Regions from separate parts of the Pseudarthrobacter sp. W1I19 genome, predicted to be linked through region 2. Evidence: riboswitches for the same ligand, from Rfam matches in the RefSeq annotation. Region 2 holds a riboswitch; the other holds the start of a gene.

The links. A riboswitch is a leader RNA that binds a small molecule or an ion and turns the genes downstream of it on or off. The one in region 2 is predicted to bind S-adenosylmethionine.
Region 1: linked by a shared signal. The riboswitch ahead of QF038_RS06900 (aminotransferase class V-fold PLP-dependent enzyme) and the one ahead of QF038_RS13735 (bifunctional o-acetylhomoserine/o-acetylserine sulfhydrylase) in region 2 are both predicted to bind S-adenosylmethionine.

Annotation. Positions count from the first base shown of each region.
Region 1 covers NZ_JAUSZR010000001.1:1,475,022-1,482,117, reverse strand. The annotation lists gene QF038_RS06920 (DoxX family protein) at 1-190, shown strand, start outside; gene aroA (3-phosphoshikimate 1-carboxyvinyltransferase) at 198-1,586, shown strand; gene QF038_RS06910 (ribosome small subunit-dependent GTPase A) at 1,570-2,685, shown strand; gene hisN (histidinol-phosphatase) at 2,734-3,546, shown strand; SAM riboswitch class IV at 3,705-3,818, shown strand; gene QF038_RS06900 (aminotransferase class V-fold PLP-dependent enzyme) at 3,855-5,297, shown strand; gene QF038_RS06895 (class I SAM-dependent methyltransferase) at 5,355-6,113, shown strand; gene QF038_RS06890 (metal-dependent transcriptional regulator) at 6,145-6,858, shown strand; gene QF038_RS06885 (CrcB family protein) at 6,859-7,096, shown strand, end outside.
Region 2 covers NZ_JAUSZR010000001.1:2,918,743-2,925,838, forward strand. The annotation lists gene QF038_RS13725 (MFS transporter) at 1-35, opposite strand, end outside; gene QF038_RS13730 (homoserine O-acetyltransferase) at 213-1,328, opposite strand; SAM riboswitch class IV at 1,341-1,456, opposite strand; gene QF038_RS13735 (bifunctional o-acetylhomoserine/o-acetylserine sulfhydrylase) at 1,564-2,889, opposite strand; SAM riboswitch class IV at 2,934-3,050, opposite strand; gene QF038_RS13740 (VOC family protein) at 3,217-3,855, shown strand; gene QF038_RS13745 (HNH endonuclease signature motif containing protein) at 4,351-5,973, shown strand; gene QF038_RS13750 (CPBP family intramembrane glutamic endopeptidase) at 6,191-6,970, opposite strand; gene QF038_RS13755 (DeoR/GlpR family DNA-binding transcription regulator) at 7,080-7,096, opposite strand, start outside.

The DNA of each region.
Region 1 (7,096 bases), 1.4 Mb from region 2:
AGGGGCATTGCTTGCTTCCGTGGACACTGCGGGAAAGCCGGGGCTCGCCTGGCGTGCCGAGCACCTGGCGGCCGACGCGAGGAAGGGCGCCGCGCACCTCGCCGCGGATGCCCGGAAGACCACCAACAAAAAGCTGCACAAAGCCGACAAGGTTATGCGCCGCGCCGTCGAACACGCCACGGGGGCATAAGCAGGACATGACCGCACCAGCCGCCGCCCGGGACAACACCGGACCGTCCCTTCCCCACTGGCCCGCCCCCTTCGCGTCCCGCCCTGTGAATGCCACGGTCACCGTGCCCGGCTCAAAGTCGTTGACCAACCGGTACCTGGTGCTCGCCGCCCTGGCCGACGGCCCGTCGCGGCTGCGCGCTCCGCTGCACTCCAGGGACTCCGCACTGATGATCGAGGCGCTCCGCCAGCTTGGCGCCACCATCACCGAAGTGCCGGGGGACGGTGCCTTCGGGCCGGACCTTGAGGTCCTCCCGATCGCCGCGGACGGGACACCGTCCGCAGCCACGATCGACTGCGGCCTCGCCGGAACGGTGATGCGGTTCGTGCCGCCGCTGGCCGCCCTGCGCAATGGCGCCAGCCTGTTCGACGGCGACCCGCATGCCCGGAAGCGGCCCATGGGAACCATCATCGAAGCGCTGAAGGCGCTGGGAGTGGCTGTTTCCGGCCAGGATGGCGGCACGCCGTCGTCCTTGCCGTTCGTGGTGGAAGGCTCGGGCGAGGTCCAGGGCGGCCACCTGGTCATCGACGCCAGTGCCTCGTCGCAGTTTGTCTCGGCCCTGTTGCTGGTAGGCGCAAGGTTCACCGAGGGGCTGCACCTGGAGCACGTCGGCAAACCGGTGCCCAGCCTGGACCACATCAACATGACAGTTGCCGTCCTGCGCGGCGCCGGGGTTGTGGTTGACGATTCTGTCCCGAACCACTGGGTTGTTGCTCCCGGGCCTATCCGCGCCTTCGACCAGCAGATCGAGCAGGACCTGTCCAACGCCGGCCCGTTCCTTGCCGCCGCACTGGCCTCCGGCGGGACCGTCCGGATTCCGGGCTGGCCGGAACAGACGCAGCAGGTAGGGGATCTGTGGCGCAGCATCCTGGCCGAGATGGGTGCCGATGTCAGCCTGCGTGATGGTGTCCTCACCGTCACAGGCGGAGCGGAAATCAAGGGTGCCAATTTCGCGGACACCAGTGAACTGGCGCCTACGGTCGCCGCGCTCTGCGCACTGGCCACCACCCCCTCCCGGCTCACCGGCATCGCACACCTGCGCGGACACGAGACGGACCGGCTGGCAGCCCTCGTTACCGAAATCAACCGCCTGGGCGGCGACGCCGAGGAGACCAGCGACGGCCTGGTGATCCGGCCCGCGAAGCTGCATGCCGGCGTCGTACAAAGTTACGCGGACCACCGCATGGCCACGGCCGGAGCCATCCTTGGCCTGGCCGTGGAGGGCGTCCAGGTGGAGGACATCGCCACCACCGCCAAGACGATGCCCGATTTCCCCCGGCTGTGGGCGGACATGCTGGCCCAGACCGGTGTTTCCAGTGCAGTGTCGGAAGGTTCAGCCGGTGGCGCGGAGCACTGACTCCTGGGACGAGTCGGATGTCCGCATCCGGCCCAGCAAAAAAGGCTCAAGGCCCCGCACCAAGGACCGGCCCAGCCATGACGACGCCGTCACCGGCCGTATCGTCACCGTTGACCGCGGACGGTACACGGCAGTGGTGGGCGAGGACTCCGGCAACGAACGTGTTGTCATCGCCGCCCGGGCACGCGAGCTGCGCCGCAACCCGGTGGTGGCGGGCGACTTCGTGTCGCTGGTGGGAGACGTTTCCGGCGACCCCAACACCTTGGCCCGGCTGGTGAAAATCCAGGACCGCAAAACCCTCCTTCGGCGCAGCGCCGATGATACCGATCCCGTGGAACGGGCCGTCGTGGCCAATGCGGACCAGCTGGTGATTGTGGTGGCCGCGGCCAACCCGGAGCCGCGCACCGGCTTCATCGACCGCGCCCTGGTGGCTGCGTACGACGCCGGGATCGAGCCGATCCTGCTGGTCACCAAGGCGGACGTCAAGGATCCGGCGGAGCTGTTATCCAACTACACGCACCTGGACTTCCCGGTCATTATCAGCCGGACGGCGGACTCCGCGGCGTCCGGTATCGACGCCCGCTCCGATGACGGGCTGTCGGCCCGGCTGGACATCAACGCGGTGGCAGAGCTGCGCGGTTACCTGGACGGAAAAGTCACCGTCATGCTGGGGCATTCGGGCGTGGGCAAATCAACCATGGTGAACGCACTGACCGGGGCCGAGCGTGCCACCGGCGGGGTAAACGCCGTGACGGGCCGCGGCCGCCACACGTCGTCGTCAGCCCTGGCGCTGAGGTTATCGGACGCGCCGCCGGGCAGCTGGATCATCGACACCCCGGGCATCCGCTCCTTCGGCCTGGCCCACGTGGACCCGGACCGGATCCTGCGTTCCTTCCCGGACCTCTACCCCGGCATTGAGGACTGCGAGCGGGGCTGCAAGCACACTGCCATGGCTGTGAACTGCGGCCTGGATGCCTGGGTGGCAGGCGGCCATGCCGGGGCCACGGGTGTTGCCCGGCTGGCCTCCCTGCGCAGGCTCCTCGGCACCGATCCCCGCATGGAGGCCCAGGAGGCCAAGGAGCTTGGCAGCGTCAACTGACAGGGCCGATCTCCCAGCAGAACCGCGCGCAGACGGTAGTTTGGAACCATGATCCAACCCGCTTCAAGCTACAACGATGACCTGCGCCTGGCCCATGTGCTGGCCGACTCCGTGGATGACCAGACCATGGGCCGCTTCAAGGCCCTGGACCTCCAGGTGGAGACCAAGCCTGACCTGACGCCGGTCACGGACGCGGACAAGGCCGCCGAAGAAGCCATCCGCGGCCAGTTATCCCGTTCCCGCCCGCGCGACGCCGTGCTGGGTGAGGAGTTCGGCAGCACAGGGCACGGCTCACGCCGCTGGATCATTGATCCCATTGACGGCACCAAGAACTTTGTCCGCGGCGTCCCGGTCTGGGCCACCCTGATCGCCCTGGTGGATGAAGGCGAACCGGTGGTAGGTGTGGTCAGCGCACCGGCCCTGGGCAAACGCTGGTGGGCGGCCAAGGGGATGGGCGCGTACATGGGCCGTTCCCTCGCTGCGGCCACGCGGCTTCGCGTCTCGAACGTCTCCAGGCTCTCCGACGCCTCCCTTTCCTATTCCAGCCTGGGAGGCTGGAAGGAACGCGGCAACCTGGAGAACTTTTTGGGCCTCACCGAGGATGTGTGGCGGACCAGGGCGTTCGGCGACTTCTGGTCCTACTGCATGGTGGCCGAGGGCTCTGTGGACATCGCCTGCGAACCTGAACTGAACCTTTATGACATGGCCGCGCTAGTACCGATCGTGGTGGAAGCCGGCGGGCGCTTCACCTCCCTGGAAGGGGAAGACGGGCCCTTCGGCGGCAACGCCCTGGCCACCAACTCCATCCTGCACTCGGAGGTACTCCGCAGGTTGAACCCGGAGCTGGACGACCTCCTGTAACAGAAGACCATCGAAGAATCAGCGGCGGGCGCCTCCTTGGGGAGGTGCCCGCCGTCGTTTCTTCGGCAAAAGAAGCTCTTTCCGGCCGCGCGTAACAAAGCGCTTAACAATCGTCCCGACTTAAAACCTCCCAACCCGATGTTCTACGCTCTTAACCAGGTCACGAGTGCCAGCGCGAAACCCCGGTTTGCTGGCCGGCAACCCTCCAACCGCGGTGGGGTGCCCCGGGTGACGACCAGGCCGGTCCGGAGCGGATGCGGCAAGCGCGGATTCCCGGGAGCGGGAGTCCTTTTGAAGTGAGGTCTTTCGTGACAACTGCCACCGTCTCCCCCAACGCAACGTTCGAAGCTGCCGGATCTGAAACAGCACAGGCCGGAACCACCTTTGATGCCCGCCGCGCCGCTGCCGGCCCTCCGCTCGCTGCCGTCACCGGCGCAGAAATCCAGGCGCCGCTGATCCACGGCGGCCACATCCGCTACGCCAACCTTGACTATGGGGCCTCGGCTCCGGCCCTCTCCGTGGTCTCGGCGTACCTCAACGAGATCCTGCCGTTCTATGCCAGCGTCCACCGCGGCGCCGGTTATGCATCACAGATCAGCACCTCCGTCTACGAAAACGCGCGAAACATCGTCCGCGACTTCGTGGGCGGCCGCCCGGATGACTCCGTAATCTTCACGCGGAACACCACGGATTCGCTGAACCTGCTGGCCGGCTGCCTGCCAGAAACAGACGGACGGCCTGACGGCGACGTCCTCTACCTGGACATCGAGCACCACGCCAACCTGCTGCCGTGGCAGGGCGTCCCGCACCGCAGCATCGTTGCCGCCGACACCATCGCCGGCACCATCGACGCCGTCCGCGCGGAGCTGGAGCAGGGCGGCGTGAGCCTGCTCGCCGTCACCGGCGCGTCCAATGTCACCGGCGAGATCCTTCCCGTCCGGGCCCTGGCTGCGCTTGCCCATGACCACGGCGCACGGATCGTGGTGGACGCCGCCCAGCTGGCACCGCACCGCCGCGTGGACATTGCAGCGGACGGCATCGACTACCTCGCCTTTTCCGGCCACAAGCTGTACGCACCGTTCGGCGCCGGCGTGCTGGTGGGCCCGACCGACTGGCTGGATGCCGGAACGCCGCACCTTGCCGGGGGCGGCGCCGTCAAGGAAGCAAGGCTCGACGGCGTCAGCTGGGCCACCGGCCCGGCCCGCCATGAGGGCGGCTCCCCTAACGTCCTGGGCGCCGCCACGCTGGCGCGCGCAACCCAGGTGATCGCCGGGCTCGACCAGGAACAGTGGCATGCGCACGAAGCGGCCATCCGCTCTTTCCTGGTGGAAGGCCTGCAGCAGATCGACGGCGTCACCGTCCACCAGATTTTCAAGGATACCAACCCGGATACGGACACCATCGGCGTGGTCAACTTCTCGGTGGAAGGCTACGACGCTGGCCTGGTGGCCGCCTACCTGTCCGCCGAACACGGCGTGGGCCTGCGCGACGGACGTTTTTGCGCCCACCCGCTGTTGAAGCGCCTGGGTTTGCCCTCCGGCTCCCTGCGCGCCAGCTTCGGCGTCGGCTCCCGCCTGGAAGACGCCGAACGCCTCCTTGCCGGCATCGCGGCGCTGCGTAACGACGGGCTGGGCTGGGACTACGTGGTGGACGCCGGACGTTGGGTTCCCGCAAACGACACGCGGACCTACCCGCACTGGGCTCCCAACACCCCCGGGACCGCGGGTGCCGCTCCCTGCATCGACGACTAAGCACTTGCGGTAAATTCGGAGGATACCCAAAGGGCATCAATCGAAGGAGGGCCACAGGTGGTACGGGGTGGCCCCAAACTTGACCACGGACGGCGGCGGGAGCTCGGCCAGAGCTTCCAGGACGGCGGCAGGCACTACCAGCAGGTCCGGCCGGGTTACCCGGAAGAATCCGCACAATGGCTGGTCCCCGCTGGAGCCCGCGATGCCCTTGACGCCGGGGCCGGTACCGGGAAGTTCACCGAACTCCTACTCGGCATGGGCCTGTCAGTCACCGCCGTGGACCCTTCCGAGGACATGCTCGAACAGTTGCGGGCGCACTATCCTGACGTCACAGCTGTCCGGGCCACCGCGGAGGCGACTGGACTGCCCGCGGCAGCGTTCGACGTCGTCAGCGTTGCCCAGGCCTGGCACTGGTGCGATGCCCTCGCGGCCAGCACCGAACTGGCACGCGTCCTGCGTCCGCACGGAACCCTGGGCCTGATCTGGAACCAGCTGGACACCTCGGTTCCCTGGGTTCACCGGCTTTCGCGGATCATGCATGCCGGAGACGTTTACAAGCCGGATTTCCGGCCGCAGGTGGGGCCGGAGTTCCGCGGTCTTGAGGGCCACGTAACGCATTGGCAGGACAGTGTCACCACTATCGACCTCGTGGAGCTGACGAAGTCGCGGAGCTATTACCTGCGGGCCGGTGAGACCACCCGCGCAAAAGTGCTGGCCAACCTCGACTGGTATCTGCACCAGCACTTGGGCCACAGCCTGGATGAAGAGCTCGAACTGCCCTATCTCACGCTCACCTGGCGGGCCAGCAAAGCATAACCGCCGGCGGTGAACGGGTAGGCTTGGTGCTGTGAAGACCAGCGCGCCCTCCTCCTCCATCGAGGATTACGTCAAGGTCATCTACTCGTTCACCGAATGGCAGGACAAGCCCATCACGTCCTCCCAGCTGGCCCAGCGCCTCGGGGTGGCCAACTCTTCGGTATCCGAAATGGTGCGCAAGCTGAAGGACCAGGGGCTGGTGGACCACAAACCCTACAGCGCCATCACCCTCACGGACCAGGGTGTCCGGCTGGCGCTTGCCATGGTGCGCCGCCACCGCCTGATCGAGACCTACCTGGTCCAGCAGCTGGGCTACAAGTGGGACGAGGTCCACGACGAAGCCGAACTGCTGGAGCACGCCGTCTCTGACACCTTCATTGAGCGTGTGGCAGCCATACTCGGTGACCCGCAGCGCGATCCCCATGGGGACCCGATCCCCACCGCCGAAGGCACAGTCCGGATGCCCCGCGCACACCTGCTGGGTGAGCTGGACCAGGGGCACACCGGCAGGATCACCCGCATCAGCGACGAAAACCCGGACCTGCTCCGCTACCTCTCCGCCGAGGAAATAGACCTCGACGCCGAAGTGGAGGTGGTGGGCCGCAAGCCGTTCGGCGGGGCGCTGGTGGTGCGAATCCGGAACTCGGGCAGGACCAGGGACTATGACCTGGCCGACGAAATTACCTCCGCACTGTGGGTGCACAGCGACCATCCCCACCCCGGCTGCCTGCTCGGGGACCCCTGAGTGAAGCCTGGCGGCGTGCCGGCGGCGGGTGCCTGGTTTGCTGTTGCTGTTGGGGGCCTGATCGGTACTGAGCTCCGCTTTGGGCTGGGACTTCTCTTTCCGGATCTTCCGGGGTCGGTGCCGTGGGCCACGCTGTGGATCAACGTTGGTGGAAGCTTTGTTCTGGCGTTGCTGACCACGGTGTGGATGGCCCGGCCGCACACCGCGTTCTGGCTTCGCGCCGGCCTGGGCCCGGGCC
Region 2 (7,096 bases):
CCGGACCGTTGTGCGGCGGACTTTTCCGTACTCATTGATGAACTCCTTCGGCGTCTTCTTCGACACCACTGGACAGGCTAAGGCGGGTACGTGTGATTTTGGCCACGCGCCGCCGGGTCCAAATGAGTATCGTCTGCCATTCCGTCGAGCTCAACGACGAATCCTGCAGAGGCTATCTGCATTTATGCACAATCCCGCCGGTGGCGGTCCGGCTATGCCGCCAAGTGCACCCGGAGCTGGTTGCCCAGCTGGCCGATTTCGGTGAGGAAACCGTCGTGTCCGATGGGCGCCTCGATGAAGTGGACGTCCACGTCCCCCGGGAGTGCGCGGGCCAGTTCCAGGGACTGGGACGGGAAGTAGAGCCGGTCCGAATCCACGGCGGCCACGAAGAAGCGTGCACCGGCACGGGACAACGTTTGTTCGAGTGGCCCGCGGCCGCGGCAGACGTCGTGGCTCATCAGCGCCTCGGTAATGGCGATATAGCTGTTGGCATCAAACCGCTGGACCAGCTTGGTGCCCTGATGGTCCAGGTAGCTCTCCACCTGGTAGCGTCCGCGCGCCGCGAGCTGCTCGCCCTGGAGCGGCGATTCCGGGGCCTGGGGTGTCCGGCCGAAGCGGCCGTCCAGCTCCCCGGGTGAACGGTATGTGATGTGGGCTATGCGCCGGGCCAGGGCCAGGCCCTCTTCCGGCGACGGCCCGCCGTAGTAGTCGCCGCCGTTGAAGTTGGCATCCTGGCGGATGGCGAGCGTCTGTGCCTGGGCAAAGGCGATCTGTTCGGCGGTGCTCGCGGCCCCCACGGAAATCACGGCGCAGCGCTGCACGCGTTCCGGATACGTCACGGCCCATTCCAGGGCCCGCGCGCCGCCCATGGACCCGCCCAGCACTGCGAACCAGCTGCTGATGCCCAGCTGGTCCGCCAGCCGGGCCTCCGCCGCGGTGCTGTCCCGGAGGGTCACCAGCGGGAACCGGGAGCCCCACGGCGTGCCGTCGGGTGCGGGCGAGGACGGGCCGGTGGACCCGTAACAGCCGCCCACAATGTTGATTGAGACGACGAAAAACCGGTCGGTGTCCACCGGAGCGCCGGGGCCTGCAAGCTGCTCCCACCAGCCTTCTTCGTTGGTGTCGCCGCGGGTCACGTGCGTGCTGCCGGTGAGCGCGTGCTCGATCAGGACAGCGTTGCTGCCGTCCGCGTTGAGCGTGCCCCAGGTTTCGTAGGCCAAGGTGACATCCGGCAGGTAGCCGCCGGCTTCCAGCTTTAGATCGCCAATGGAGGCATAGCGGACAATCCCGTGTTCGGGAACGGTGGTACGGGTGACGGTAACCGTCATGGCAAGACCTCTTCTACGCGCTTGCCTGCCGTCGTCTGACCGGCAGGCCAGGTCTTCACCCGGGGCACCCCACCGCGGAAGGAGGGTTGCCGGCCAGCAAGCCGGGGCTGTCACTGGCACTCATGACCTGCATTGAGTGTACGAAACAGCCCCCGCCTGCCGCCAAGAGTGTGACTGGTTGTGACTTCCCGGCTTGCCGCTGGTGCCCCTCATCAGGCGACGCTGGTGCCCGTGGTCAGGCGCCGCTGGCCTCCTTGGCGGCACGGAAGCCGGCTTCGAGGTCAGCGAGGATGTCATCGATATGCTCGATTCCCACGGAAAGCCGAACCAGGCCGGGGGTGACGCCGGCTACTTCCTGCTGTTCCGGCGAGAGCTGGCTGTGGGTGGTCGACGCCGGATGGATCACCAGGGAGCGGACGTCGCCGATGTTGGCAACATGGGAGTGCAGTTCCAGGGCGTCCACGAAGCGCTTGCCCGCCTCGGCCCCGCCGGCCAGATTGAACGAGACGATGGCCCCGGTCCCCTTGGGTCCGTACTTGCGGCCCCGCTCGTACCAGGGGCTGGAGGGCAGGCCCGCGTAGGCGACGGATTTGACGTCGTCCCTTCCTTCCAGCCAGCGCGCCACTTCGGTGGCATTGGCCACGTGCCGTTCCACCCGCAGGCTCAGGGTCTCAAGTCCCTGGGCGATCAGGAACGCGTTGAAGGGCGACACCGCCGAGCCCAGGTCGCGCAGGAGCTGGACCCGGGCCTTGAGGATGTAGGACAGGTTGGCGCCCAGCGCTCCATCGGCGCCGAGGTCGCGGGCGTAGACCAGCCCGTTGTAGGTGGGGTCCGGGGTGTTGAAACCAGGGAACTTCTCCGGGTCATTACCAAAATCGAACTTCCCCGAGTCCACAATCACTCCGGCAATGGCGGACCCATGGCCGCCCAGGTACTTGGTGGCCGAGTGCACCACGATGTCCGCGCCCCATTCGAGCGGGCGGATCAGGTACGGGGTGGACAAGGTGTTGTCCACGATGAGGGGCACGCCGGCCTCGTGTGCAACCTGGGACACGCCTTCAATGTCCAGGACGTCCTGCCGCGGGTTGGAAACCACCTCACCGAAGAAGAGTTTGGTGTTGGGCTGCACCGCGTCGCGCCACTGGTCCAGGTTGTCCGGGTCCGCCACAAAGGTGACCGAGATGCCGAACTTCTTCAGCGTATGCGCGAAGAGGTTGTAGGTGCCGCCGTAGAGGCTGGGGCTGGCCACGATGTGGTCTCCGGCTTCGGCGATGTTCAGGATGGCGAATGTTTCTGCGGCCTGCCCGGAGCTGAGCAGCAGGGCTCCCAGGCCGCCCTCAAGGCTGGCGATCCGCTGTTCCACGGCCTCCTGTGTGGGATTGCCGATCCTGGTGTAGATGGGAGCCAGTTCGGCCAGGGCGAAGCGGTTGGCCGCACTTTCCGCGCTCGGGAACACAAAGGACGTGGTCTGGTAGATGGGGAGGGCGCGGGCGCCGGTGGCGCTGTCCGGTTCCTGGCCGATGTGGATCTGGCGGGTTTCGAAGGACCATCCGTTGGACAATTCAAGGCTCCTTTGACATGGGCCCGGCATGCTCGAAGCACTGCGGGCCGCGCTTGCTATCCGGCCTCTTGCCGGACAGCCAGGTCCTCACCCGGGGCACCCCACCGCGGTTGGAGGGTTGCCGGCCAGCGAGCCGGGGCTTGATGCTGGCACTCATGACCTGAGCCCAGTGTAGGAACACGCAGAGTGCGCCCGACAGCATTGTGACGAACATGGTCCTGAACATCTTTACGCGCGCTGGTACGAATTTATGAGGCTTGACCAGCGGAAATCCCAGTAAGGGTACCCTTAGCTGAGAGCCCGATCACAAAGTGCCAAGATGATGGCATGCGCATGGATCACGTCTCTTACGCCTGTGAACACGATGGCCTGGCGGCCACCACCGAACGTATTTCTTCTGCCCTCGGCGTCGAGGCAGTGAAGGGCGGGGTACACCCCCGGTTCGGCACCCGAAACATGATCATCCCCCTCGCCGGGCACAAATACCTCGAAGTCGTGGAGGTCCTGGACCACCCCGCTTCGGACAAGGCGCCGTTTGGACAGGCAGTGCGTGCCCGGTCTGCTGCGGGCGGCGGCTGGATGGGCTGGTGCGTCGAAGTGGACGACCTCGCCCGGTTCGAAGAGCGGCTGGGACGCTCTGCCGTCAACGGCAACCGCAAGTTCCCTGACGGCCGCGAACTGGTCTGGAAGCAGATTGGCATCCTCGGTCTGATCGCCGACCCCCAGGTTCCCTACATGCTCAAGTGGGAGGGCGATCCATCCCTGCACCCGTCCAACGCGTACGAGAGCAACGTCAAGATGAGCTGCCTCACCATCGCCGGCTCGGCTGCACGGGTCACCGAGTGGCTGGGCGAGCCGGTGGAAAAGCCCCTCGAAGACGTGGCCGTTGAGTGGGTGGCACCGCACGGGACGCCCGGCATCCTGTCCGTCACTTTCGAAACCGCCACCGGAGCAGTCACCATCTGACGTTCCATCCGATGCCCGGGCCGCCGCGCGCGGTCATCGCAGTGGTGCGCCCGGGCTATTGCCTGGGTACCCTGTCCTCCCAAACTTCGGCCGCCATCAGCCGGTGACAACGGCGTCACCAGTTGATGGCGGCCGAATTCATTTTCTGCCTCCCGTTGCTCACACCTTCTGCTGGAATGCTCCAGTGGCGAGTGGGGCTGCTGCCCTACGGCACCGGCGCCGGCGGGACTGGTGCGCTACGGCACCGGCGCCATTTGCCGCTTGCTGCTCCGTCGTCGCTCTGACTCAAGCTACACAAATGACCCCAGCGCCTTCACATAGTTTCCGGTCATCTTAATTCGTACGGGGGTGCCGGGTGTGGGAGCTCCTACCCGCTGCGATGCGCGTTTTCGATCGGCTCCCTTTGGTCGGACGTGCAAGAAACTTTTCATAGTTCTCCCAGGAACCGAAACTTGGCGCTCCCAAAATGTCAGACCCCGTTGTCATGATGGGTTTATGGGGAAGGCGGCGGTGGTGAAGGCATTTGAGGACATCAAGGCCGCCCTTGTTGTGCTCAACGCGGAGGCGGAGGGGTGTGGTTCGGAGCCGTTCGCGGATGCTGATCCGTTAGCCGGGCTGGCGGATGGGTGCCTGGACATTCTTGCCAGGGCACGGGTGGCGGACGCCGGGATCGCTGGTTTGAAGGCCCGGGCTGCCGTCACGTATGCGGACACTGCCCACGCCATTGCGGGGCCGGCCGTGCCGGTGCAGGCGCAGGAGATGGCTGTCGCCGCGGAAATCGGCGCCCTCCTGGCTCTCGGTTCCCGGGCAGCCGGTGCATTCCCGGCCGCGTCCCACGCCATAACGAAGGAACGGCCGCTGACGTTGTCGGCCTTGCAGGCCGGGACGATCTCCTGGCAGCATGCCATGGTCGTGGTGGAGGAAACCGCCGGCCTTGACCCCGCCGGCGCCGCCGCACTCGAGGCACACTTCCTGGACCCGGACGTGCCCCGGCCACCTACGGCCGCCCCCATCGGGGAGCTGCCCGCCTACCGGTTCCGCCATAAGGCCAAGAACTGGCGGGAACGCCACCACCCCGAATCCATGGAGAAGCGCCACGTCAAGGGTGTGGCGGACCGGCGGGTGGAATACCGGCCAGACCGCGACGGGATGGCCTGGCTGTCCGCCTGCCTGCCCGCGGACCAGGCGATGGCGGGCTGGAACCGGCTCACCGCCCTCGCCCGCGGAATGCAAGGACCCGGCGAGACCCGCACCCTCACCCAGTTGAAGGCCGACACCTTTACCGATGCGATCCTTGGCAGCGGCAACCACACCGGGTTCGCCCATGCAGGCGGCAGCAACGGTAACAGCACCGAAAGAATGGATGGCCTGCACGGCAGCGGTACTCCCGGCGACAACGGGAACGGCGTGGCTGGCAGCCCTGGCGGTGGACTGACGGGCGGCGGTGTTGGTGGCGGGGGTGGAACAGGTCCAGGACCAGCCTCCGGCCAGCGATCACCGATCCATGCGCAGGTTCTGGTCACCGTCCCCGTGCTCACCCTGATGGGCCTGACCGACGAACCGGCAATGCTGGACGGCTACGGCCCGATCCCGCCGTCAATGGCCCGGCGGCTCGTCGCTGAAGGTGCCGGTTCGTTCTATCGTGTGCTGGTAGATCCGCGGGACGGGGCACCGTTGGAGATTGGCCGGACCAGCTACCGGGTGAGCAAGGCGATGCGGAACTGGCTCAGGTTGCGGGACGGTAAATGCCCGTTCCCCGGCTGCAACAACCCATCCCTGGACAACGAGGCCGACCATATCCTCGCGTGGCATCAGGGCGGCAGCACCGGGGTATCGAACCTGGGACAACCCTGCCCGAAACACCACAAACTCCGCCACACCAGCGGCTGGAAACCCACCCCGGCTACCAAAACCGAACCACCCGGCTGGACCTCACCTACCGGCAGGCACTACAAAAGCGAACACCAGGACTGGGAACCACCCAACTGGCCACAACAACTGAAGCCAGGACAACCGCAACCCGCTCGCCTCAATCCGACCTGCCTGCCACCTGATTTTGTCTACGGTCCCTCCACAGGAGAAGGCAGCATCATACGGTTCCTCCACGGCCGCTCTTAGCGAACCCGGAATCTAAGAGTGCCGCCCGGTGACCCGCAGATGACGCATGCCAGGCGTTCGGTGCTGGACGGGTGAATCACTCCGACACGGATGAACTGCCGTCGACCGAGCGCTTGCTGTGCCAGCTAGGGCGGGTCAGCTTGGGCGCGTCAGCTTGGCTGCAATTCGGCCGCATCAACCTGGCTGCGTCAGCTTGGGCTGGGTCAGCTTGCCTGCCTTAGCCCAGCCCGACCGCCCTGCCAAAGAGGCTGAAGCCAACAAAGGCCACGATGTCCAGGAGTGCATGGGCGATCACCAGCGGCATCACCCGCCGCGTCCGGGTATACAGCCACGCGAAGACCACCCCCATCACAAAATTGCCGATAAATGGTCCGAACCCCTGGTACAGGTGGTAACTGCCGCGCAGAAGCGAGCTCACCAGAATGGCGAGCGGCACGCTCCAGCCGAACTTCCCAAACCGGTCCATCAGATACCCCACCACAATGACTTCCTCCACCACGGCATGACGGATGGCGGACAGAATCAGCACCGGGACTGTCCACCAGTAGGCGTCCAGCGCACTGGGAATGATCGCGGTGGTGATTCCCAGCGCCCTTCCCGCCGCGTACAGGCCAAGGGACGGGATGCCGATCAGCGCCGCCAGTCCCAGCCCCTGGAGCAGGTCCCGGCCCGGGCGCGCGAAGTTGAAGCCCAGCTTGCGGAATGCGGAACCAGGGTTGCCGCCGTCGCCTGCCGCAGCGTGCCGCTGGTCGGTGAGGAAGTAGATCACCAGCAGCACCGGCACAAGCGCGAAAATGATGTCCAGCAGCTGGTAGGTGAGGTCGAAATACTCCCGGGTGCTCTGGGAGCGGTTCAGGGTGGAGGTGCCTTCCGCCAGCGGCGCCCGGGTCATCTTGTCCAGAAGCTGCACCACGGAGTACACGGCAGACTGCCCCAGGGACAGGCCTAAGACAATCCAGACTTCGATCCGCAGGCGACGGCGGGAGGGAACCAGCATGTACCTATCTTGCCTGCAGTTTCTGGATCAGCCCTGATTGCCCTCTGGCATCCGGCAGCGTGGTTACTGGGGCCGGACGCCTAACCTGGCGCCGGGGCCGGCCCCGCGGTCAGCTGCCGGCCACAA